Regions from separate parts of the Psychrobacillus sp. INOP01 genome, predicted to be linked through region 2. Evidence: predicted binding sites of a transcription regulator. Region 2 holds the regulator's gene; each other region holds the start of a gene.
The links. Region 2 encodes LexA, which represses DNA repair genes until DNA is damaged. Its sites were predicted from a motif close to CGAACATATGTTCG; they were not measured.
Positions count from the first base shown of each region.

Region 1 (8,664 bases), 240 kb from region 2:
TCTAGATTTCACTTTGCAATTATACGGCGGAGTCTTTGAAAATAACTTTTCTTTAACTTCTTTTGTAAACCTATTTGAACACTTCCTGAATAACTTCCTTCCACACTTTTTAGGTGCACAGTTAATGGACCTATGCCGCATTATATCTTTGGAGATATAACTAAAGGATTTTTTTCTGAATTATTTGATTTTTTAAAATACCGCTGATATTGTGAAAGTTATCACTTAAACTAACGCAGCAGGTTAGTTGAATAAGAATAAAGGAAATAAGGCTGTAATGGAGTGTCATTTCGGGGTGTTATTTTGCACCTGTTTAAAGATTAGTCATGAATAAAAGTCAAATGGGAGATTTCTCATGAAGATTTTAAAACTTTTTTCATCACACACCATTTAAGGATCTCAAATGAATATAAGCTTCATTTTTGGGGCAATCTTCAATGGATGAAAATATTCGGAGGTGCAGGAATGTTTGAAAAAAAATTAGCACTTCATGAAACTCTGGAATTTCATGAAGTAATAAATTTTAAGACAGTATGTTTACTTAAATCTAAAATGATGCAAGGTATCGTTTTTGACCAAGATCTAAAAGCGCTAATGGAGAAGGACGTAAAACAATCTATCCCAGCTTTAACTGCAATGATAAAACTATATTCAAATTCTGAGTTAAAATAATCGGAGGTCGGTTCGTATGAATGATTATTTAGATCCTATAAATTCTGTTGGAATGCCCGAACTTACTGATTCAGGTATTGCCCTTGAATTTTTGTTATCAACAAAAACTGGGGTTAGAAATCTTTCAATTGCATTGACAGAAACAGCAACACCTACAATTAGAAAGTTATTACAGGAACAACTTGATGTAACCATTGCCTTATATTTCGAAATTGCAGATCTCATGATGAAAAAACAATGGTTAAACCCATATGATTTGGAACTTCAAAAACAATTGGATATTAAATCCGCTCAAAATGCAGTAGATATAGCTAATTTAAATCTCTTTCCGGGCGTTACAAATCGGAAAGGAATGTTTCCAAGCCCACCGAAGAAATAATGAATATAGAAGGAGATTTAATTAATGAAAGCTGTTACTTTTCAAGGTGTTAAAAATGTTCAAGTAAAAAACGTGAAAGACCCAAGCATCCAAAAAGCGGATGATATCATTGTTAAACTGACTACTACTGCAATTTGCGGATCAGACTTACACTTAATTCATGGGATGATCCCAAACCTTGGCGAGGATTATGTTATTGGACATGAACCTATGGGAATTGTAGAAGAAGTCGGTAAGGATGTAACGAAAGTTAAAAAAGGGGATCGCGTTATAATCCCATTTAATATAGCATGTGGTCAATGTTGGTACTGTAATCATGAATTAGAAAGTCAATGTGACAATGCGAATGAAAATGGAGAAATGGGTGCATATTTTGGCTACTCAGACACGACGGGAGGATTCCCAGGTGGTCAAGCTGAATTTATGCGAGTTCCATATGCTAATTTTACCCCTTTTAAGATTCCAGAAAACAGTGAAGTAGCGGATGAAAGTTTAGTGCTACTTGCAGATGCTGCGTCTACAGCATTTTGGAGTGTAGACAATGCGGGAGTGAAAGCAGGGGATACGGTCGTAATTTTAGGATGCGGTCCAGTTGGTCTGTTAGCACAAAAATTCGCTTGGTTAAAAGGTGCAAAAAGAGTTATTGCAGTTGATTACGTTGGTTATCGTTTAAAACATGCAAAACGTACGAATAACGTGGAGATTGTTAACTTTGAAGATCATGAAAATTGTGGTGAATATTTAAAAGAAATAACACAGGGGGGAGCAGATGTAGTCATTGACTGCGTAGGAATGAGTGGAAAAATGACTCCACTGGAATTTCTTGCATCTGGTCTGAAATTACAAGGAGGAGCAATGGGAGCTCTAGTAATTGCAAGTCAAGCAGTTCGCAAAGGTGGAACAATTCAAATTACAGGAGTTTACGGGGCACGTTATAATGCATTCCCATTAGGTGACATCTTCCAAAGAAATGTGAATATTAGGACAGGTCAAGCTCCAGTTATTCACTACATGCAGCATATATATAATTTAATTGCAGAAGGTAAGGTTGATCCAAGTGATATTGTCACTCATGTACTTCCTTTAGATCAAGCTAAGCATGGATATGAAGTATTTGACACCAAAATGGAAGACTGTATAAAAGTTGTACTAAAACCGTAAATATAGAGGGTTAGTTTTCGAGCATCTCTTATGAGGTGCTTTTTTTATTTGTCCAAAATTTACTTGTTGTAAAATCAAACGAATGTTCGTATAATAAAAAGCTAAAGGAGGGAACAAGTGTGCGTATGAATTTAATGAAATGTATGAAACGTAATCAGATGGTTGAGTTAATGTATATGGATTCAAAGGGTAATATAAGCCAAAGGCGAGTGAAAGTCCTGAGGATTCAAGGTGATACATTCCAGGGGTTTTGTTTTAAACGGAATGCCAAACGTACTTTTATCATTGAAAATGTACTCGCATTTGTTCCCATAATACATAAGGAGCGTGCTGTGGTATGAATTTATTATCAGGTGCAGAATTTGAAAAACAGTTTAGAGAAGTTTACGATTCAGCTAAATACCTTGATCGTGGTTCTAAAAAATGGGTAGCAATGATGTTACCAGAGCATGTGAAAATGATTCGTGAGTACGCAGTGGAAATCAAAAGAGACGAACGTCCTGATTTGAACGAATGGGATCTAGAAGCCATACAGGAGTGTTTGGATTTATCTATGTTACAAAAAGCTGATACTATAATAAAATTGTGGAGGGATGGTCAGTTTTACTACAACAGAGGAACGATTGAGAGTATCGATATCCAAAGAAGAACATTAGAAATGCAAGATCCTTTTTATTTGTTATCAATCAGATTAGATAGTTGATGTAACTATTATGGATTAAGGTTGTGAAATGATGGATAGAACTGAAGAACTGTTTAATGAAATGCTTGATAAATATGATTCAGAATTAATACTAGGTGCATTGGATCAAATGTCAAGAATGAGTTGATTGCTTTAGGTAAGGTATGTGAAATCATGAATAGAGCAGAAGAAGCTAAAAACCACCAATCAGATTAATGGAAGGTGGTTTTGTTGTTTTTCCAAAAGGCTATGTTAAAGGGAAAGGTTGATTTTGAATACGCATAAAAATGAGCTAGGAATTTTTTCCTTGCTCATTTTACTTTGATATTGTTTTTTCTAACGCATCCGTTAGTTAAGTTATTACAAATTAATTTCTTCACCTATACTTATAGCACGAAAAGGATTTCTTTCCTTTGATTTTAACGATTCAATAAAGTCTGAAGTTAAGTCCTCTTTATTAATAATTATTCTTGTAGAACCAGATACTACACCATTTAAAAAAATGGGTTCAATAGATTCTGGATTCTTAAGTCGTTCATAAAAAAAACTGTCTAAAACAATAGTTACATAACTAAAATTGCCTGTATTGTTAAAGAATTGATAGTTAACTTCAATAATAAGTTCGTCATTGTTTTCCTCTATTTCATAGGTGAAACTTTTTACTTCTGCATTTTTATTTGGAAATAAAATCCACATTAAGCACAATAAAAAAATCACAGATATAATGAAAATTATTACTTTGTTTCTTTTCAAAAATTCACCCCAATTTTTTTTATTAAACTGTCGCGTTAGTTTAAGTGTAACATTTTAAAAACAAAACCACCTCACAAAAATCAACCCAAGCCTTTAACATAGCCTTCCAAAATTAAAAGCTGTATAACTGAACGAGCAATCTTATAGCAAATAAAAAAATAACTTTTACCCCAAACGTACCCCAAAACGATATGCTATAATATACTAAAGTTATAAAATAATAAATATTCAATAGATAGAAAACGTTGATTTTTCTAGGGCTAGTTATTAAAAAAGCATACATTGCTAAACGGATTGTGTTTTGGTCAAAAAATACACCACCAAAATGGCTCTCTTAGTTGAGGGCTTTTTTGCATGAAAAAAAGAAAAGAGGGATATGATATGGAGCAGTACCTTACTTTGTGTAAGCATATTATTGATAATGGAGTCGAAAAAGGAGATCGGACTGGAACTGGCACGAAAAGTGTCTTTGGCTATCAAATGCGATTTGACCTTTCTGAGGGTTTCCCACTTCTTACAACGAAAAAGACGGCATTCCGTTTAGTGGCAAGCGAGCTACTATGGTTTTTAAAGGGTGATACAAATGTTAAGACACTTATTCAAGCTAATAATCATATTTGGGATGAGTGGGCATTTGAAAAATGGGTGAATAGTACGGATTATACAGGTCCTGACATGACAAATTTTGGAGTTCGAGCAGCAAAGGACCCTGAATTTAACAATGTTGTGCAGCAGCAAATGGATATATTTTGTGAAAAAATCTTAACGGATGATGCTTTTTCAGAAGAGTTTGGTGATTTAGGTCCCGTTTATGGGCGTCAATGGAGATCCTGGCCCTCTCAGGATGGGCAAACTATAGATCAATTACGAAATGTCATAGATCAGATTAAGAAAAATCCTGACTCTAGAAGACATATTATTACTGCCTGGAACCCAGCAGAGGTAGATGAAATGGCTTTACCTCCATGTCACGCCTTCATGCAATTTTATGTGGCAAATGGGAAATTATCTTGTCAGCTTTATCAGCGTAGTGCTGATGTGTTTTTAGGTGTACCCTTTAACATTGCCTCTTATGCATTATTAACCCATCTAATAGCAAAAGAGTGCCAGTTAGAAGTCGGAGAATTTGTCCATACTTTAGGAGACGCTCATTTATATTTAAATCATATGGATCAAGTTAATACGCAATTGGAAAGAGATCCTCGTGCGTTGCCACAACTGTTATTAAATGACCAGAAAGAGTCTATATTTGATTTTGAAATAGAAGACATTAGAATAGAGGGTTATGATCCACATCCACGAATTAAAGCACCAATTGCTGTTTAAATAAGTTTATGGAGGAAGCAAATGATATCACTTATTGTTGCGCATGATGCTAACAGAGTAATCGGATTTGAAAACAAAATGCCTTGGCATATTCCAGGGGACCTTGCTTATTTTAAAGAAAAGACGATGGATAAAGCAATGGTAATGGGTAGAAAAACGTTCGAATCCATAGGACGAGTATTGCCTGGTCGTAAGAATATTATTGTGACAAGAAACGCAGATTATCAGGTAGCAGGTGCAGAGGTAGTTACCGACTTGGTAAAAGCCATTGAACTAGCCTCTGAACACCACGATGAAGTAATGGTGATTGGTGGCGAACAAATTTTTCGTGCGATCTTGCCTAAAGCAGATAGACTTTATATAACATTTATTCAACAAACTTTTGAAGGGGATACCTTTTTCCCACCATACAGTGATGAATGGGTGCTAGTAGAAACAACTGAAGATATGAAAACTCCAGAAGGTATTACTTATGTTTATTTGGTATATGAAAGAAAAGTTAGGGAATAAGCTGTATTTTAAATATAATGGAAAATAAATAATTAAATCTCTTGTAAGCGTTCAAATTAGCATTTTCCCTTCATACACTATTAAAAGAATTGCACGAAATGATACGAAAAAGTTTTTAGATGATTTACATTCTATTTATGCTGGAACAATGGAATTGATAAGATCCACAAGCAAATAGTTTACAGAACACCGGTATTCTTCTTATAATAGTATTAAGTAGGAAGGAAGGGATAGCACATGCCGAAAGTTCACATTGTAACTGATTCCACAGCGGACTTAACAACAGAACTAATTGAGCAATATAATATACATGTCGTACCTTTGACAATTCAAATTGATGGCGAATCATTTATTGACGGATTGGATATTAATGCAGAAGAATTTCTAGAAAAAATGGCGACCTCAAAGAATTTGCCAAAATCTTCACAGCCATCAGCAGGGGTCTTTAAGGAATTATACGACGAGCTTGGTAAAGATGGTGATCATGTAATCTCTATACATATGACTGGTGGCATGAGTGGAACTGTAAAATCAGCTCAAGCTGCTGCCGAAATGTCAGAATCAGATGTTACAGTAATTGATTCGAAATTTATTTCCTTTGCATTATTGTTCCAAGTTGAGGAAGCGGCTAAGATGGCTTCAAATGGCGAAACAAAAGAAGCTATCATTCAAAAAGTAGAAGATATTCGCAGTAAGTCTGATTTGTTCGTCGTCGTTGATACGTTGGATAACCTCGTTAAAGGTGGGCGAATTGGGAAAGGAAAGGCAATGCTTGGTTCTTTACTCTCTATTAAGCCAATTGCAAGCTTAGCAGGTGGAGAGTATACACCAATTGCAAAAGTAAGAAGCCACAAACAAGTTGTCAATTACTTATTTGATCGATATATTGCAGATACAAAAGGAAAAGTTGTCAAAGCGGTTGGTATTTCTCATGCAAATGGATTTTCTATGGCTACTCCTTTGATGAACCTTATAAAAGAATCGGGATTCCTAGATATCAAAGTTTCATTTACATCACCTGTCATAAGTACACACACAGGGCCCGGTGCCATTGGATTTATGTATATGACTGAATAGATAAAAGGCAGGGATGAGCACTTATCCCTGCTTTTGTTTTATCCCGAATGCTTCGGAACAACAGGATGTTGGATTCTCAGGCAATGCCACAGGAAGTGGCTGTTTTTGGCTAAATTTCATGTTTCATCAGTGAGTATGAAAATCTCCACACTGATTAAAGTTTTACTTTTAAAAAAAAGGGGTTTCTAATGAAATATTTAATAATGATTATTTGTGTTATTTTTCTTATAGGATGTAATTCCAATGATCTTGTAGAAGTTAGTTTTTCAGAAAAACAGGAAGTTCTTTTTGAAGATTATGTTATCCCCTTTCAATTTTTTCCGAGAACGATAGAAGTGGTTGGCCTTGGGGATTCTTTGACACAAGGAGTAGGAGATGAATTAAAGAGAGAGGGGTATTTAGGACGTCTCCAACAACATTTTTCACAATATAAAGGAATAGAAGACGTTCTATTAACCAATACTGCAAAAAGAGGTCGTAGAAGCGATCAACTTTTAAAGATGTTAAAGGGTGGAGAAATTGACCACCAAATTCGAAAAGCCAATATAATTACATTAACCATTGGTGGAAATGACATCATGAAAGTTGTTAAGAAAGACTTGTTTAATCTAAAAGTCGAAGCATTTGAAAAGGAACTAGAGAAGTTTGAAAGGAATTACGATCAAATTATTCATGAGATTAGGGAGATTAATAGTACTGCTCCGATAATCATAATAGGTTTATATAATCCTATTACGATTGTCACAGATGAAAAAAGTGAGTTTGACCTAATTTTAAACGATTGGAATGAAGCAATTCAGGAGACGGCTTCTAGCGATAGTAATGCTTGTTATGTACCTATCGACCATCTTTTCGTGACAAATGCTAATTTGGTTTATCATACGGATTTTTTCCATCCGAACAGTAAAGGATATCAACTTGTCATTGAAAAAATAGTTAACACGATGCAAGAATGTGATTTAATAGATGTGGATAATTGGGAATTGTTGTTTTAAGGAGTTGATGGGATGAATAAGTGGAAAATTGCATTTTTTTTATTAGTAATAATTATCATCGGCAGTATTGGAACCTTCATTTACTGGATAACAACTCCTGTTGAATCCGTATTGATTGAGGAAGCTAGCATACCTCCAGAAGGAAATGTATTAACTGTAAATGCAACAAAAGAGGATTTTCAAGCTATTGCAAATACATATCTTGAAAAAGCGATAGGCGGAAAGCCTTTACCACTTCAGATATCAGTAGATGATCAAGTTGTTTTATCATCAGAATTTACTGCTTTTTCTATTAATTTGCCAGTAAGAATGTTTTTTGAACCATATGTAGAAGAGAATGGAAATATTCGATTAGAGCAATCTTCTGTTGAAATTGGACGACTTAAACTAGATCCTGAAACGATTTTAAAGCTATTAAGGGATTCAGTTGAACTACCAGAATGGATGGTTGTGAATCCAGAAGAAGAGGAGGTACTCATCCAGTTGTCAGATATTCCGATGACCTCAGGTGTTCGTGTCCGAGCAAAAGAGTTGAATTTAGCCGAGGATATCATTACGCTTGAAATTGTAATACCAAAAGAATAGGGGGCGAAACAATGGAAAAAGCAACTTTTGCGGGAGGCTGTTTTTGGTGTATGGTGAAGCCTTTTGATTCGTACGATGGAATTGAAAAAGTGGTCTCTGGATATACGGGTGGACATGTATCTAACCCAACATACGAACAGGTTTGTTCCAATGCAACTGGACATTATGAAGCAGTACAAATTACTTTTGACCCTACTGTATTTTCATATGATCGTTTATTAGAAATTTTTTGGCTCAATATTGATCCAACCGATGATAATGGTCAATTTTTTGATCGTGGCTCCTCCTATCAAACAGCTATTTTTTATCATACAGAAGAGCAAAAAGAAAAAGCAATCGCGTCTAGGGATGCTTTAGATGCATCTGGGAAATTTAATGTGAAAATTGCGGTGAAAATACTTCCTGCAGCTGAGTTTTATCCAGCAGAGGATTATCATCAAGACTACTATAAGAAAAATCCTGGTCACTATAATCGATATTTTACTGGATCAGGCAGAGCTGCATTTGTTGAAAGAATGAAGGAG
Region 1 is NZ_CP073315.1:4,125,132-4,133,795, forward strand. It holds gene KD050_RS20260 (spore coat protein) at 466-672, shown strand; gene KD050_RS20265 (spore coat protein) at 689-1,051, shown strand; gene KD050_RS20270 (zinc-dependent alcohol dehydrogenase) at 1,076-2,212, shown strand; gene KD050_RS20275 (YolD-like family protein) at 2,550-2,915, shown strand; gene KD050_RS20280 (hypothetical protein) at 3,255-3,647, opposite strand; gene KD050_RS20285 (thymidylate synthase) at 4,029-4,973, shown strand; gene KD050_RS20290 (dihydrofolate reductase) at 4,995-5,483, shown strand; gene KD050_RS20295 (DegV family protein) at 5,721-6,560, shown strand; gene KD050_RS20300 (GDSL-type esterase/lipase family protein) at 6,749-7,555, shown strand; gene KD050_RS20305 (YpmS family protein) at 7,568-8,140, shown strand; gene msrA (peptide-methionine (S)-S-oxide reductase MsrA) at 8,152-8,664, shown strand, end outside.
Region 1: KD050_RS20275 (YolD-like family protein) is a predicted target of LexA. The motif match lies at 2,288-2,301, and genes of this name have one in related genera.

Region 2 (8,664 bases):
ATATATTGACGTGCCGCAAAGAAACCGATTGCCGCACCAGCGATTAACGCAACGATTATAATAACAATCCAAATCCATGTTTGCATATTTTCTCCTCCTTTGTGTTCTTATCTACGTGTACAAGACACCACTGAAAATTATACTATAGATTCTTTTTGCATTCTATTATAATTTCAAATAAAGTGAAACTTCAAATAGTCGGGGTATATTTCTCCCCAATTTCTTCCTAATACGTTATAAAAAGCAATTCGAATACTTTATATCCAAAGCATTCGAATTGCTCGTAGAACATTTTACTTTTGAAGTAGTGCTTTCATTTTCGCAACTACGTTTTCTACAGAGAAACCGTATTCTTTCATAATGATTTCGCCAGGAGCACTTGCACCAAATTTATCTATGGCAATGACGTCCCCTTCAAATCCAACATAACGGTGCCAACCTAATGAGGCCCCCATTTCTATTGCAAGGCGTTTCGTTAAATGAGATGGTAATACAGCATTTTTATAAGCCGAATCTTGTTTCTCAAACAGATCCCATGATGGCATTGAAACGACAGAAACTTCAATTCCTTCTTTAGAAAGTGCTGCTTGCGCTTCAACAGCAAGACTTACTTCTGAACCAGTTGCAAGTAAGATTGCTTCCGCTTTTTCGTTAGGGGCTACAACATAAGCTCCTTTTGAAACTCCTTCTTTAGCCAGTTCAACTGAATTTTCAAGAGTCGGCAAGTTTTGTCTAGAAAGAACTAAAACTGTAGGATTATGTTTAGATGATACAGCTAGTTTCCATGCCTCCGCAGTTTCATTTGCATCCGCTGGACGGATTACAGATAAACCAGGCATTGCTCGTAAAGAAGCTAAATGTTCAACCGGCTCATGAGTTGGACCATCTTCTCCAACAGCGATACTATCATGCGTGAATACATACGTTACAGGAAGTCCCATTAATGCAGATAAACGAATTGCTGGTCTAACATAGTCACTAAATACGAAGAATGTACCACCAAATACATTTAGTCCACCGTGTAAAGCCATTCCGTTTAAAGCAGTTCCCATTGCAAATTCACGTACACCGAACCAAATGTTTTTCCCAGCATAATCATCAGCTGAGAAATCTCCAACATTCTTCATAGTAGTTTTATTGGAACCCGCTAAATCTGCACTACCACCAAAGAACGAAGGTAGGTTTTGAGCAATTGCATTAATTGCTTCTCCAGAAGCAGAACGTGTAGCATGTGAAGTACCAGTTTCGTATGATTTAAGGGCATCTGCAAAGTTTTCAGGTAATTCACCAGAAATTGCTTGTTTCAGAGTAGAAGCTAACTCTGGAAATTCTGACTCATACGCATTAAATTTCTCATTCCAAGAATTCTCTTCTTGAACACCTAAATGTTCTGATGCTTGTTTGAACGTATCATATACTTCTTCTGGCACATGGAAATCCTCTTCAAATAACCATTTATATTCAGCTTTAGCTAATAGAGTTTCATCTTTTCCTAATGGCATACCGTGAGCATCTGACTTACCAGAACGGTTAGGAGAGCCAAATCCAATTACAGTTTTCACTTCAATAATAGTTGGTTTGTCATTTTGAGACTTCGCTTTTTCAATAGCATTTGAAATTTCTTCAATATCATTTCCGTCTTTTACATGAATATAGTTCCAACCATATGAATCAAAACGTTTTGCTACATTTTCTGAGAATGATTTATGTAAATCACCATCTAAAGAAATATCATTACTATCATATAATACAATTAATTTATCCAATTGAAGATGTCCAGCAAGTGAAATTGCTTCTGCTGCTACACCTTCCATTAAATCACCATCACCACATAACGCATATGTGTAATGATCGATTATCGAGTGGTCTTCTTTATTGTAGGTAGCAGCTAAATGTGCTTCAGCCATAGCCATTCCTACTGCCATTCCAATTCCTTGACCAAGCGGTCCTGTTGTTGCCTCTACTCCAGCTGTGTGACCGAACTCTGGATGTCCAGGAGTTTTAGAATCCCATTGTCTAAAGTTCTTAATCTCCTCCATTGGTAAATCATAACCACCAAGATGAAGTAAGCTATACAGTAGCATAGAACCATGACCGGCCGATAACACAAAGCGATCACGGTTGAACCATGTTGGGTTACTTGGATTATGTCGTAAATGTTTTGTCCATAATGTGTAAGCCATTGGCGCTGCCCCCATTGGTAAACCAGGGTGACCAGAATTTGCTTTATCGATTGCATCAATAGATAAAGTTCGAATCGTATTAATTGCTAATAAATCGGATTGTAATGACATGAATGACATCCTCTCAAACAAATTTTTATTATATTTCTAGTTTAGACAAGAATGTCTGTATTATCAATGGTTTCTGAAATGATTAATTAATTCAGAAACTTCCCTTTCTTTGCTTCTTGAACTTTTACAGGTGTTACATCGTTTCCTTCAGGGTCGATTATTTTTACACTTTCAATTGTATCTCTCATAGTAGAGCGGAAAGTTTCTAAATATTCTTTACGTAAAGAGCTTTGTTCTTTTGCCTCTTCGATAGAAAGTCCTGATATTTTAGATTTTCTAGATAACTCACTAATTCTTGCTAATTTTTCTTTACTTAACAATTCATTTCATCCTTTCACTATATCTTTATATAAAGGTAAGGAAAAAACACACAGAGTGCAAGTCATTTCACTCCGTGTGCTTCTATATACTCAATATATCGTCGATGTACGGTTGCTTTACTAATATTAAATCCTAAACCTTTTAGAGTCATTGAAATCTCTTCATAAGTGAGACCTGCATTTCGAAGTCTAACTACTTCTTCTAATGGCACATCTATTCGTTCTCTTCCTTCGGGGTTACCTTTTGTCTTTAAGTTTTTCTCTGGCCGATATCCTTGTGATACTGCTTTCTTCATACCTCTTCTGATTTTAGCGTTGTGTAATTTCCGTTGATATTCCTCTACAAGCGCTAATATCTCCAGTAACATAGAGTCCATTTCATTTAAATTGATGACGCCTTTATCTTGTAAAGTATATATAGAAGTGTTTGTTTTTTGAAGGAGATGTAGAACTGCCATTCTACCATTCCCTCTCCCAATTCTAGTTTCATCTTGAACAAAAACCGCTTTAATTTCGTTTTCTTTTATGTAGTCAAGTAAATCTAATAAGCCTTCACGTTCTATATCGTAACCACTATGTTGATCTATAAATACTTTCTCTACTTCATAATTATGTAATGCTGCAAATTCTAACAACTCTTCTTCCTGTCTTTGCAAAGATGTCTCTTGGGACTCTTTTTCTGTACTCACACGACAATATATAACTGATTTCATTTTGTATCGCCCGCTATCTCCGTTTCATGATCGAAATGGTAACTTTTTTCTGCAGCTGGAATTTTAAGTATTTCCCCTGCTTTAATATGTCCGTCTTGCAAATTATTCATAGTCATCACTTTATTGATCCATACTTTTTTATCTTCGTTTACACTATACTCATGTGCTAACTCCCATAAAGAATCGCCTTGTTCTATATTAATATGAAGACTCTCTTCTGTCGAAAAAGAATTCGAGATTATTATAAACATTGTAAATGCAATACTGCACGCTACAAATATTGTTAAAAAGTAGTTTTCTTTTATCCAGGTCATTAAAAATACCCCCTAATAGAATGTGTGTTCGTAATGTATGATTTAATAATAATGCGAACGTTTGTTTTTGTCAACAACAATTAGAACCTATGTTTGCATTAACGTTCGTCCCCTGTTATACTATTAATAAGATAGAAAAGGTTAGAGATTAATTACTCTAAAAGAGGTGAGCATATGAAAAAAGCATCTAAAAGACAGGAAGACATCCTAGCTTTTATAAAAGAAGAAGTTCGAAAAAAAGGATATCCGCCATCTGTTCGAGAAATAGGCGAAGCTGTGGGCTTAGCATCTAGTTCTACTGTTCATGGACATTTAGCTCGACTGGAAAGTAAAGGATTGATAAGAAGAGACCCAACCAAACCACGTGCCATTGAGATTCTTGATGGATTAGGAAGTATTGCAGAAAAACAAAATGTTGTACATGTACCACTTGTAGGTAAAGTTACTGCAGGTATGCCAATTACAGCAATTGAAAATATTGAAGAGTTTTTCCCACTTCCTGAAACATTCGGAACTGCTGATGATAATTTATTTATGTTGGAGATTATGGGTAATAGTATGATTGAGGCAGGTATATTGAATGGTGACTATGTCGTTGTAAAACAACAGCAATCGGCAAATAATGGCGATATTGTCGTAGCTATGACAGAAGAGGATGAAGCAACTGTTAAACGATTCTTTAAGGAAAAGTCTTACTTCCGTTTGCAACCGGAAAATTCTTCCATGGAACCTATCATTGTTAATTCTGTTAGCATTCTTGGAAAAGTCGTTGGCGTTTATCGTAATATTCAATAGACATACAGACTTGACAATACAACTAAATATAAGTAAGATAACGTAGAGCCGATATCATATTTCAACGAAAAGTGGACATTTTTGTTGAAATCATCGAAAAACCCCTTTACCTTTATGGTTGAGGGGTTTTATTTTGTTCATATTTCTTTTTATCTCTCCGAAGGTTTTATTTCTTCTTTAAAGCAACTAAAGTTTTTGGTCCTACTACTCCATCAACGGTTATACCATTGTTTTTTTGAAAATGTTCTATTGCGGCAATAGTTAATGGCCCATCTATCCCTTCAGCCACCAGTTCATAACCTACTGTATTTAAAGCTTCTGTACTTCGGTTATACTTGTTTCACTTATATAATATTAAGAATTCACTGCATTAGGCTGTTCCACAACATCTTATGATGGTATGTGAATTTCAAAATGCACGTGTATTACTGTTAACACTTTGTCCAACTTTACGGAAAAAGATTTTAAATGTGCATATAAGGCTTCATACTTTTTATCTTTCAAAGTATGTGAAATCTTTATAGTATTTCTGTATCCACCTATAACTTTTGTTCTCGTCACGACACCACTTGCAGCTACTTTATAACCGGACTACCCCCACTCCCAAAATTTACTCCCTTTTGCACTTTAACCTCACTATTCTTTCGAATTTCTCCTAAAACGAGATGTAATTCTCACTTTGCATGGCCTAATAAACAAAGTTTAACCTCCCTTCTATTAATTTGTAGAGATTTATCCCTCACACTAGTTGATGCTGGAATGAATATAGAAAATAGTCAATTGACATTATATTTATCAAATAAAATAATAAAAGTGATTAAAAATGCCGAATTTTGGGTATTACTATTTATAATTAGACATAGGTTAAATTAAGTATATCGTTTTTTATATCAGCCTATATAACTATAAAGGGGCAAAAACTTATGAAATTAATTATAGCGGAACTTAAAAAACTCATTAATGATTACTATAGATGCAATAACTACCAGCTGAAGGAACAGATTTTAATAGATATCAACCTGCTAAAAGAAGCACTAAGAATTTTAGAAAAAAATAACATAGAAATAAATACAAAAAGATCACTTGGTTTTTAACCGAGTGATCTTTTCTAATTGACACCACTTCTAGTTACTTCAAAAATTACAAATCACTCTAATTTGTATTTTTTTATACACCTATTTCTATAGAGAAAATCGCGCATTTATAAGGACAACCACCATTCGTTTGAGGAAAATGCCAATTTCAGGAGAACCGATCGTGAATAACGTCACAACTCTCCAAGCTTTTTCGTTGTAATGATGCTTATTATTCAAAAATAATTAGGTAAATCTCTTCCAATTAAACTTGTTTTGTTAGATAATAAGTAACAGGAAATATCGATTACTGGGGGAGTATTATTGCCTACTAACTTGATTTATAAAGAACTAAATAACCTAATAGATGATTATTACAAATGTCCCTTCATACATATAAAGGAACAAATTCTATTAGATATTAATCTTTTAACAGACGCATTAGTACTTGATGATATCGATTATTTATCGGAAATTCCACTTGAATCAAGTTAAATACAATTAATCTTATTCCTGTGAAAAGTTTCAGTTTTTATGAAATAAGATATAACTTATTTAATCAACTTTTATCAATATTTATCATCATAGAATGTCACTAAAACACATTTATATCAGGGTGATAATGGGATGTGAAAATAAGTCCTTCCAAATTAGTGGTTGGGCTTTTTTATCATCAACACTGTCTCTGCGACAAAAGAGAAAAGTATATGAATGGTGTAATTAATGATAGTAAGGTTTGTATTGGCGCAAGCGGGAACAATGAGGATCGTGTATAAAAAAAGAAGAATAGAAGGAATATTATCAAGAGGTAAACATATTAAAAAGGCAGTAGATTTAAAGTTTTAAAAACATTTAGGGAAATAAGTGAAATAATAAACTACCCTCTCTATTTAAACTTACGATATAATTAAACCAAAAATGGAGTTGAGTGGGAATATATGAATAAATTGTTAGTTTTATTAGCAACGGTATTTTTATTGTCTGCATGTGGAGACGAAAGCGTTGAACCTATCACTATTAAATCTATTATTGGATCAATTACCAAAGAAGAATTTAATGTCTATGAAGATAAAGGCATCTTCTTAATTAAAATTGACTACAAAGATGCTCATGAAGCTTCGAAAAGCGCTATGTTAAAGGACACTATGGAAATATTAGCAGACTTATCGAAATTAGATGAAGTGAAATCTGTGTTAATCAAATGGAATGCAAACTTAACTGACGACTACGGTAATAAATCATTTGACGAACTCTTAGCAGTAGTGTTTGATGCTGATACGTTCGCAAAGGTGAATTGGGAAAATTATAAAACATTGGATTTAGAATCAATTGCGTCTGAATATACCCAGCATAGTACTTTGAAGGATTAAGTCACTTATTGAGTGAACTATAAGATAAATAATTAGATGCGAGATTTATAGAATTATTATCTAACCAGCCGATTCCGTGCCATACATTTTATTAAATTTATACGCATACTTGTTCCCTCCTTTTTTCTATTATCACGCGAACATTCGTTTTGTTTTATAACAAGTAAATATTGGAGAAATAAAAAAGCGACATACCCCTTTTAGAATATATAGCTAAATTTACTATTGTGCTTTACTACCATATCTCTGACTTAATGTATAGACAGTATCACCAGAAACTACGTAATGGTATATAGCCTTGCTTGTCTTCGGAACTACTAACATCAACATTTTTATAGCTTATGCAAACAAGCACTTTCGACTTCAGAGATTATGGTTTTTTATCGCTTTGAATACCCCGGTCACAATATCTAATACCATTTACACCAATAATAAATATAAAATTTTTCGTCCACAATTAAACAAAATCGAACTACGCCGAAATTTTCCAAATAAATCCTCCTATGTTTTCACTCCTTAGTATTTATTGTGTATAAAAAAGAACGCTCCGAATGGAACGTTCTCTCCTTTCAATCTATTCCGGAAAATAACACACCTCTAAATTATTTCCTTTTATATCTTGAAACTTAAACCATTTAACATCGCCATCGTCATTTATAGGTTCAACGGTTACATTATACTGCATCAAATGATTACGTGCGGTATCTATGTTCGAAGTATAAAAATTAAAGGAAATATGACTACTTTTTACTTGCTCATCATTTTTTCTTTTACGAACCAATGTTAATGGGGTTTCACCTATGTTTAGCATTTGATTGCTTGTTCTAAATCACTTACATGTAAAAATACAGTATCAATTCTCTTAAATATTGAAGACATCTCCTATACACCCCTTTTTAAGTCTGGTATTCGGCAAAAAAGAAGGAAATCCTTCTGAGGTATAAAAAATAACGCTAACTTATGCTGCGTACTATATTCCAGATGTGCATCAAAAAAGCCAACTAAATGTTGGCTTAACTTATTATACTTCAGTCGATCATTCAAGTTCTATTTAGTTTGGCTCTACATGCACATGCACTTCAAATACATCATATTCCTTTATTAATACGTCTTCTACTACCATTGAGATATCGTGGGCAGCACCAATATCTAAAGTGGAATTAACAAGAATAACCACATCTACAACAGGATTATTTCCATATTTTCTTGCTCTTATCTCCTTTACTCCCTTTACACCGGAAATATCAATAATTGAATTTTTATAATCCTTTAACTGCTCTTCATCAAAACCATCTGTCAAATCATGGGACGCCTCTCTAAAAATATCCCAACCTGTCTTGACTATTAATAATCCTACGACAACAGCAGTAACAGGATCGAGCCATGGCAGACCAAATTGAGAGCTGGTAATCCCAATAACTGTTCCAATACTTACCCAAGCGTCGGATAAATTATCTTTTGCAGCAGCCATAACAGATTGACTATTTATTTTTCTCGCTAAATTTCGGTTATAAAGGTACACTCCATACATAATCACAGCACAAAAAAGGCCAGTCAATGCGGATATCCAGTCAGGTTCTGAAATTGTTTTATCAAATACCGATAAAGCGGCATTATACAGGACATAAAGACCAACACCCACCATTATAAAGGCAGCTACCATAGAAGCTACCGTTTCTGCTTTCCAATGACCATAAGGATGATCTTTATCTGGAGGTCTCTGTGAAATTTTCAATCCAATCAAAACTGCAATGGAAGCAATTATGTCGGTTGTATTATTTAATC
Region 2 is NZ_CP073315.1:3,887,071-3,895,734, reverse strand. It holds gene KD050_RS19115 (YneF family protein) at 1-86, opposite strand, end outside; gene tkt (transketolase) at 294-2,294, opposite strand; gene KD050_RS19105 (DUF896 domain-containing protein) at 2,381-2,614, opposite strand; gene KD050_RS19100 (YneB family resolvase-like protein) at 2,677-3,327, opposite strand; gene KD050_RS19095 (cell division suppressor protein YneA) at 3,324-3,641, opposite strand; gene lexA (transcriptional repressor LexA) at 3,816-4,436, shown strand; partial or broken gene KD050_RS19085 (peptidoglycan-binding protein) at 4,603-4,743, opposite strand; gene KD050_RS19080 (hypothetical protein) at 5,360-5,530, shown strand; gene KD050_RS19075 (hypothetical protein) at 5,834-6,004, shown strand; gene KD050_RS19070 (hypothetical protein) at 6,448-6,879, shown strand; gene KD050_RS19065 (cation diffusion facilitator family transporter) at 7,931-8,664, opposite strand, start outside.

Region 3 (8,664 bases), 1.4 Mb from region 2:
TGAAGTGAGATGGGATGACATAATAGCGGGTGCAGAGGCTATCGGTGTCGATCACGCTACGTTAAACAAATATTATTTAGAAGCCCGTAGTTGGGCTATGGATATAATAAGTTAAGAACAACTGCCATTTTTTAAAGAATGGTGGTTGTTCTTTTTTTTTCTAAGAATTAGAAATCGTAAGAGTAGAAGCTGGTACTCATACTTCAACAAAGCTTACTTTTGTAAGCCTAAATAAATTCCTCTATTTTCCACGGGCCGATTATTGCATTTTCCGATAAAAGTAGTACAATAAAAGGAACATATGTTCTTTAAAGAGGAGGAGTAGTTATGCCATTAATACCGGAAGAGGCAATCCCATATTTTGAAAACATGATCTATCTTCCAATGGTCTTGACTATTTTAGAAAAAGATCGAACTATTTTTGAAAAGGCTCCATTTAAATTAAAGCGCCCGTATATCGTTTTAGTGGAAGAAGCAGGAAAGCAAGTTCAGAAAGAATTAAAACAGACGCATATGTATATGAAGCGTCACAGTATGAAAGTTCTTCGGGGAGAAGGCGATGATATGTTCACAGAGTATGTATTTTTTCATGGAGGTTATGAAGAACATCGTCGTTACCTAAACGTTCGTCTCCGCAACAGAGTCGAAGAACTACTCTCTATATATTTGGCAGTAGTAGAAAAACTTCGTTAGTACTGTGAGTCTTTTTGAAATTGTGGAGTTCTAGTGATGTAACCAGTATTTATCAGATAACTCATCCGTTTTAGTAAATGCATATTTAGTATATTAGCAAATCCAACCTGCCTACTTATTGTTTGTGGAGAGGAAGGAACAGTTATTTTTTGACCATTTGTTAAAACGACCACACAACCATCTTCGGAAGGATAAAATGATTCTATTGCTCTAAAAGAGAACCAAACATTCAAATCCGATTTAGGAGAGAGTATTGGTATCAATATACACGGATTTCCGAAGTCATGAGCTATAAGAATCGGTAGCTTTAAATAATTTCCAATTGCATCCCTTGATAATCGAACTGTATGCTGGAAAGAAGAGCCATAGAAAGAACAAGAGTGACGAACAATATCAAAAGGCTTTTTACCTATTATATTTGACTCACCTGAAAAGTTAGTCACTTTCGTAAATATTGTATTATTCACTACAATAGGTTGAAGTACAGCGGTTTCAAATGAAATGAAAAAAGATTGTTCTTCTACTTTATTCGACATAAAAATCCACTCCTTTGTATTATGTACCTCAATTATAGTTAATTTTGGAAATAAATCAAGCATATATAACGGATTTTTAAAATATTCCCTTTTTACTGTATAGTTGTAATTTTCTCAAAATGATTGCAAGTATCTCGTTGCTTTTATATAATAGAAAAAAGACATCGGGGTGATGGAGATGGACAAACAATATTCATATGCAGATTTCTTGAAAGCAATGGGTCAAACGGGGAAAGAAAGCTCTGCCGAAAATTTGTTAAACGAAATATATCTTGATATGTTTTTGAACATTATCCACCGGGAACAAAGTAGTAAGCGTCTCTTATCATTGATAGACGAGGCACTAGATCAGAAAGATAGGGCTGCATTTATGGAGTATTCAACTGCACTTCATCAGCTAAACAGTCCAAAATAATCGAACAATGATAAAGAAACCACTTCCATTGGAGTGGTTTTTTTATATTAAACACAATAAATGTGCTAAGTTATAATGACTAAATCTGTAGCAACAAGTTAATGAGAAGAAATTGATTAAACCTTTTTATAACTAGTTAGTATTTAGTGTATTTATTTTAACGGAGACAAACAATAGAAAAATCCAAAGCCACTGGTATCAGTGGCTTTTTGTTATATATAAAAAACGTATGTTCGTTTTAGTAGGAATCAAAAAAAGAGTGTGTTAAACTGAAATTATTCAGAAAATGGGAGGCTTTTGTATGGAACAAATTTTTGATTTACAAGCTCCGTATGAGCCAGCGGGAGATCAAGTAGAAGCAATAAAAGAACTAGTGGAAGGCGTTAATGCGGGAAAAAGATATCAGACCTTACTTGGTGCAACAGGTACAGGTAAAACATATACGATTTCAAACGTGATTCAGCAAACAAACAAACCGACGCTAGTAATGGCGCATAACAAAACACTTGCTGGACAATTATATAGCGAGTTTAAAGAATTCTTCCCAAATAATGCTGTGGAGTATTTCGTTAGTTATTATGATTATTTTCAACCGGAAGCATACGTTCCACAAACCGATACATTTATAGAAAAGGATTCAAGTATCAACGAGGAAATAGACAAGTTACGACATTCTGCTACGTCCTCTTTATTCGAAAGAAAAGATGTCATTATTATCGCTTCAGTATCTTGTATCTATGGGTTAGGAAATCCAGAAGAATACAAAGAGATGGTCGTATCACTAAGAACGGGAATGGAAATTGAACGCAATCAGTTATTACGAAAACTCGTCGACATTCAGTATGAACGAAACGATTTGAACTTCGTGCGTGGAAAGTTCCGTGTTCGTGGTGATGTAGTAGAAATTTTTCCTGCTTCACGCGATGAAAAATGTCTGCGAGTAGAATTCTTCGGGGATGAAATTGATCGTATTCGTGAGGTTAATGCACTTACTGGAGAAATTTTAGGTGAACGTGATCATGTCGCAATATTTCCAGCTTCCCACTTCGTTACTCGTGAAGAAAAGTTGAAGCTAGCCTTAGCAAATATTGAAAAAGAATTAGAAGAGCAGCTTGCGTATTTAAGAAGCGAGGATAAGTTATTAGAAGCTCAACGATTGGAGCAACGTACGAGATATGATTTAGAAATGATGGAAGAGATGGGCTTTTGCTCAGGGATTGAAAACTACTCTCGTCATTTAACCTTAAGAGAGGCTGGAGCAGTTCCTTATACATTACTTGATTATTTTCCAGAGGATTTTTTACTCGTAGTGGATGAAAGCCACGTTTCATTACCTCAAGTGAGAGGAATGTATAATGGTGACCAAGCTAGAAAATCAGTGCTCGTAAATTATGGTTTCCGATTGCCATCTGCACTAGATAATCGTCCTCTAACATTCAATGAGTATGAAAAACATATAAACCAAGCTATATTTGTTTCAGCAACACCTGGTCCTTATGAGCTGGAGCATACACCGGAAATGGTGGAGCAAATTATTCGTCCAACTGGTCTATTGGATCCCGTCATTACAGTGAAGCCTATTGAAGGGCAAATAGATGATTTGATCAATGAAATACATGAAAGAGCTGCCAAAAATGAACGTGTTTTAATCACGACGCTAACGAAAAAAATGTCGGAGGATTTAACGGACTACTTAAAAGAAATCGGTATAAAGGTACAGTATTTACATTCAGAAGTAAAAACCTTGGAACGTACTGAAATTATTCGTGAGCTCCGTTTAGGTACCTACGATGTATTAATAGGAATTAACTTGTTACGAGAAGGTATAGATATACCTGAAGTGTCATTAGTGGCCATATTAGATGCAGATAAAGAAGGGTTTTTACGTTCCGAGCGTTCATTGATTCAGACTATTGGCCGTGCTGCGCGAAATTCCAATGGGGAAGTAGTTATGTATGCGGATAAAATGACGGACTCCATGCGAAAAGCTATAGATGAAACGAAACGTCGCCGGACAATTCAAATGGAATACAACGAGAAACACGGAATAACACCAAAAACGATTCAAAAGAAAATAAGAGAAGTGATACGTGCTTCACAGGTTGCTGAAGAGGAAGAAACGTATGCACAGCGCTTAATAAGTGGAAAACCATTAACGAAACAGGAAAAAGCAACACTTCTAGAAAATTTAGAAAAAGAAATGAAAGATGCAGCCAAAGCTCTTAACTTTGAACGGGCTGCAGAACTACGTGACACAATTTTGGAACTGAAGCTGGAAGGGTGATAGGTGTTGAAAAATCAAGAAATCGTGATTCAAGGTGCACGTGCACATAATTTAAAAAATGTAAGTTTGAAGATACCAAGAGATAAGCTCGTGGTCATGACTGGTCTTTCAGGCTCAGGCAAGTCTTCTTTAGCTTTTGATACAATCTACGCTGAAGGACAAAGACGCTATGTAGAGTCATTATCTGCCTATGCACGACAATTTTTAGGGCAAATGGATAAGCCAGATGTAGATGTCATTGAGGGACTATCACCAGCTATTTCCATCGATCAAAAAACGACGAGTAAAAACCCACGATCTACAGTTGCAACCGTGACCGAAATTTATGACTATATGCGACTATTGTATGCACGAGTTGGAAAACCAATATGTCCCAATCATGGTATTGAAATTTCATCTCAAACGATTGAACAAATGGTAGATCGCTTAAGTGAATATCCAGAAAAAACAAAGATGCAAGTACTAGCGCCTATTGTTTCAGGACGTAAAGGAACGCATGTAAAGCTCTTGGAAGAGATGAAAAAAGAGGGCTTCGTTCGTGTACGCATCGATGGAGAGTTAATTGATTTAGATGATGATATCAATCTAGATAAAAATAAAAAACATAATATTGAGGTTGTAATCGACCGAATTATAATGAAAGAAGGAGTTGCTGCAAGACTTAGTGATTCCATAGAGTCAGCACTAAGACTTGCAGATGGTAGAGTTTTAATAGATGTTATGGAGCATGAAGAAGTTCTATTTAGTGAGCATCATGCCTGTCCAATATGTGGATTTTCTATCGGGGAATTAGAGCCACGAATGTTTTCTTTTAATAGTCCATTTGGTGCGTGTACAGATTGTGATGGACTTGGTACGAAGTTAGAGGTGGATCCCGATTTAGTTGTTCCCGACAAAAGTGTCACACTCGCAGACGGAGCTATTGTCGCATGGCAGCCAACAAGCTCCCAGTATTATCCAAAGCTCTTAGAGGCAGTATGTAAGCATTACAAAATAAAAATGAATGTTCCGGTTGAAAAATTACCGATCGATCAATGGAACAAAATTATGTATGGTTCAGGGAATGATAATATTCGTTTCCGCTATGAAAATGAATTTGGACAAGTTCGAGATAACTTGATTACATTTGAAGGTGTTCTTGCTAATATTGAGCGTAGATATAAGGATACGTCCTCCGATTATATTCGTGAGCAAATGGAAAAATATATGGAGCAACATAATTGTCCTACATGTAATGGCTATCGTCTAAAAGAAGAAACACTTGCAGTGAAGATAAATTCTCTTCATATTGGGGAAATTACGAAATATTCCATTGAAGAAGCAAATAAGTTTTTCAATGAGTTAAGTTTATCCGAAAAAGATATGCAAATTGCTCGCCTTGTGCTGAGAGAAATTAATGAACGTCTAGGGTTTCTAGAGAATGTTGGACTAGATTATTTAACATTAAACCGTGCTTCGGGAACTTTGTCAGGTGGGGAAGCGCAACGTATTCGCTTGGCAACCCAAATTGGATCGAGATTGACAGGTGTGTTATACATTTTGGATGAACCGTCTATCGGGTTACATCAGCGAGATAATGATCGACTAATCGAAACATTAAAAAACATGCGAGATATTGGGAACACCTTAATAGTTGTAGAGCATGATGAGGACACAATGATGGCAGCGGACTACTTAATAGACGTGGGCCCTGGTGCAGGAGTGCATGGCGGAGAGATAATCGCTGCAGGAACTCCAGAGCAAGTGATGAAAAACAAAAAGTCTTTAACCGGTCAATATTTAAGTGGGCAAAAGTTTATTCCTCTTCCAGTAGAAAGAAGAAAGCCAGATGGTCGCTTTATCAAAATAAAGGGTGCTTCAGAAAACAACTTGAAAAATGTAAATGTAGATGTTCCGTTAGGAGTATTTACAGCTGTTACAGGAGTTTCAGGGTCTGGTAAAAGTACATTAGTAAATGAAATATTATATAAATCACTAGCACAAAAACTAAATCGTTCCAAAGTGAAGCCCGGAGCACATAAAAGCATGGAAGGTATCGACATGTTGGAAAAGGTAATTGATATAGACCAGTCTCCGATTGGCCGTACTCCACGGTCCAACCCAGCTACTTATACAGGAGTTTTTGATGATATGCGTGATCTTTTTGCATCAACGAATGAAGCAAAAGTAAGAGGATATAAAAAAGGAAGATTTAGCTTTAATGTTAAAGGCGGGCGTTGTGAGGCATGTCGTGGGGATGGCATTATAAAAATTGAAATGCATTTCCTTCCAGATGTATATGTCCCATGTGAAATCTGTCATGGCAAACGATACAACCGTGAAACATTAGAAGTACAATACAAAGGTAAAAATATTGCTGATATACTTAAAATGACTGCAGAGGATGGGCTGGCCTTTTTCGAAAATCATCCGAAAATCAGCCGTAAACTACAAACAATTGTAGATGTAGGGCTTGGATATATGGAATTAGGACAACCAGCAACTACCCTCTCTGGTGGGGAAGCGCAGCGTGTAAAGCTAGCTTCTGAATTACACAAGCGTTCTAATGGGAAGTCATTTTATATCTTGGATGAACCGACTACAGGTCTACATGTAGACGATATCGCAAGATTGCTAGTAGTACTTCAACGTTTAGTAGATAACGGAGATAGTGTATTAGTAATTGAGCATAATTTAGATGTCATTAAAACAGCGGATTACATGATTGATCTAGGGCCAGAAGGTGGAGACAAAGGTGGAACAATTATTGCGGTAGGTACACCTGAGAAAATTGCTGCATCGAAAGACTCGTATACAGGGAAGTACTTGAAAACTATTTTAGAAAGAGATCGACAACGGATGGATGAAGTTGTAACGAAAGCGTCTAAAAAGAAAAAAAGTCCTGTATCGACTTCGTGATGAAACTTTTTGATTTTTCAATCGTATAAAGTAGTGTTAGTAAAATGATTTATAGTCTAAATTCATGAGGAGGCCTTTCACTATGCAAGAAGAACGAAAACGTATTTTAGATATGGTTGAAAATGGCACGATTACTGCGCAAGAAGCATTGGCATTACTTGAAGAGCTTGGAAAACAAACAACACCTGCCACACAGTTTATACCTGAGGAGAAAGAATATACAAAGTCACAAAACAAAAATACCGATTTTGTGGAAGATTTGAAGCGCGATTTCACGGTAATGGGTGAACGATTTATGCAGTTTATGCAAGGAACTGTGGACAAAATGAAGGATTTTGATATGCCATTTGGAGAACCAGTTGTTTTTGAAGAACAATTCGTTAAAGAGGATGTAGATTTGACGGATATTTCTATTAATATTGCGAATGGTAAAGTTGAAATTCAACCCACGGAAGAACAGCATGCACGTGCTACTGTTAAAGTGAAATCCTTTAAAAATTCAACTGAAGAGGAAGCGAAGAAACGTTTCCGTGAAGAGTTTATTTTCACAACAGAAGGAAACAAATTACGTGTGTATAGCGATATGAAAACTACTTCGGTACAAGTAACGTTATATGTTCCAAACAAAGAATATAATAATATTTCTGTCCGTTTGTTCAATGGTGAGTTCTCAGCTAAAAATTTAGAGGCAAACTCATTTAGAATTAAAACAACTAATGGAAAAGTAGAATTAGATGAATTGAAGTTTGAAAGAGCTGATATAGAAACGGTTAATGGATCGGTTCAGGTTCAACGTGTTGAAGGAGAAACGATTGAAGTAGAGACGATGAATGGTCGTATTTATGTAGATGGTAAGCTCAAAGAAATAGAAGGTTCATCGGTGAGCGGACATGTTATTTTAACAACTAAAGATAAAGACGCTCGTAAAATAGAAGGCACAGCGGTGGCTGGAACAGTTGAACTGTATATTCCAAAGGATGTATCGATAAAAGGGGAGGCTACTTCCCAAATTGGTAAAATAGATGTTCAATTGGCTGATGTTACCCACCTAAACCAATCTGAGCAGCTGTTAAACAAAAAAGTAGGGTTCACGAAAATAGTGGATTCAGAAGCTGCACCTCTACGAGTACACGGTGATGCAAAAACAGGATCAGTTGTTGTCCGTTATACAGTAGAAGGAGAATAAAAAGTGGAGCGGGATATTATCCCCTCCACTTTTTTATTTTGAAGAATAAAAAGTATATAAGAATGTACCATGAACAACTAGTTCCTGATAATTAAACAAATGAATAATACCGCTTTGATTTCCGCTTCAGGCGGACGCTTTCCGCTGGCTTGGCTTCAGCCTCCTCGTCGCTAGCTCCTGCGGGGTCTTCAGCTCAAGCTAATCTCGCAGGAGTCGCCGCCTTCCGCTACAATCAATCAATCAATTAAGTAAGTAGTTATTATTCATAAAGTAAAATAAGCTTTTATGATAAACACGATGAATATGCAGAATCATCTACAGACTCAATCTATAATAGTTGACCTATTGAGTAGAAAAGAACTAATAGTAATTCGATTCTACACATTTGGGCTGTGAATCAATAAAGAACTTTGGCGAAATTTTCCGTTCCGCAAGTAAAAGGTAAAAAACCGCAAGTAAATGTAGACTAAGAGCAAGTAAATCATTCACGACTGCAAGTAAGTAACAAGTGGAGGCAAGTAAACAATAGATGAGAGCAAGTAAAGATAAATAAGATTCACTTATTCATAAAAGATAAGGATGTATATCCTTCTTGAGTTTACATAATCATTGTTCTTCCTGGCTCTTTGAATGATATGGAATCCAATGGATT
Region 3 is NZ_CP073315.1:1,034,401-1,043,064, reverse strand. It holds gene KD050_RS05270 (EAL and HDOD domain-containing protein) at 1-115, shown strand, start outside; gene KD050_RS05265 (YhjD family protein) at 328-693, shown strand; gene KD050_RS05260 (competence protein ComK) at 690-1,229, opposite strand; gene KD050_RS05255 (IDEAL domain-containing protein) at 1,408-1,644, shown strand; gene uvrB (excinuclease ABC subunit UvrB) at 1,946-3,928, shown strand; gene uvrA (excinuclease ABC subunit UvrA) at 3,935-6,826, shown strand; gene KD050_RS05240 (DUF4097 family beta strand repeat-containing protein) at 6,909-8,012, shown strand.
Region 3: uvrB (excinuclease ABC subunit UvrB) is a predicted target of LexA. The motif match lies at 1,867-1,880, and genes of this name have one in related genera.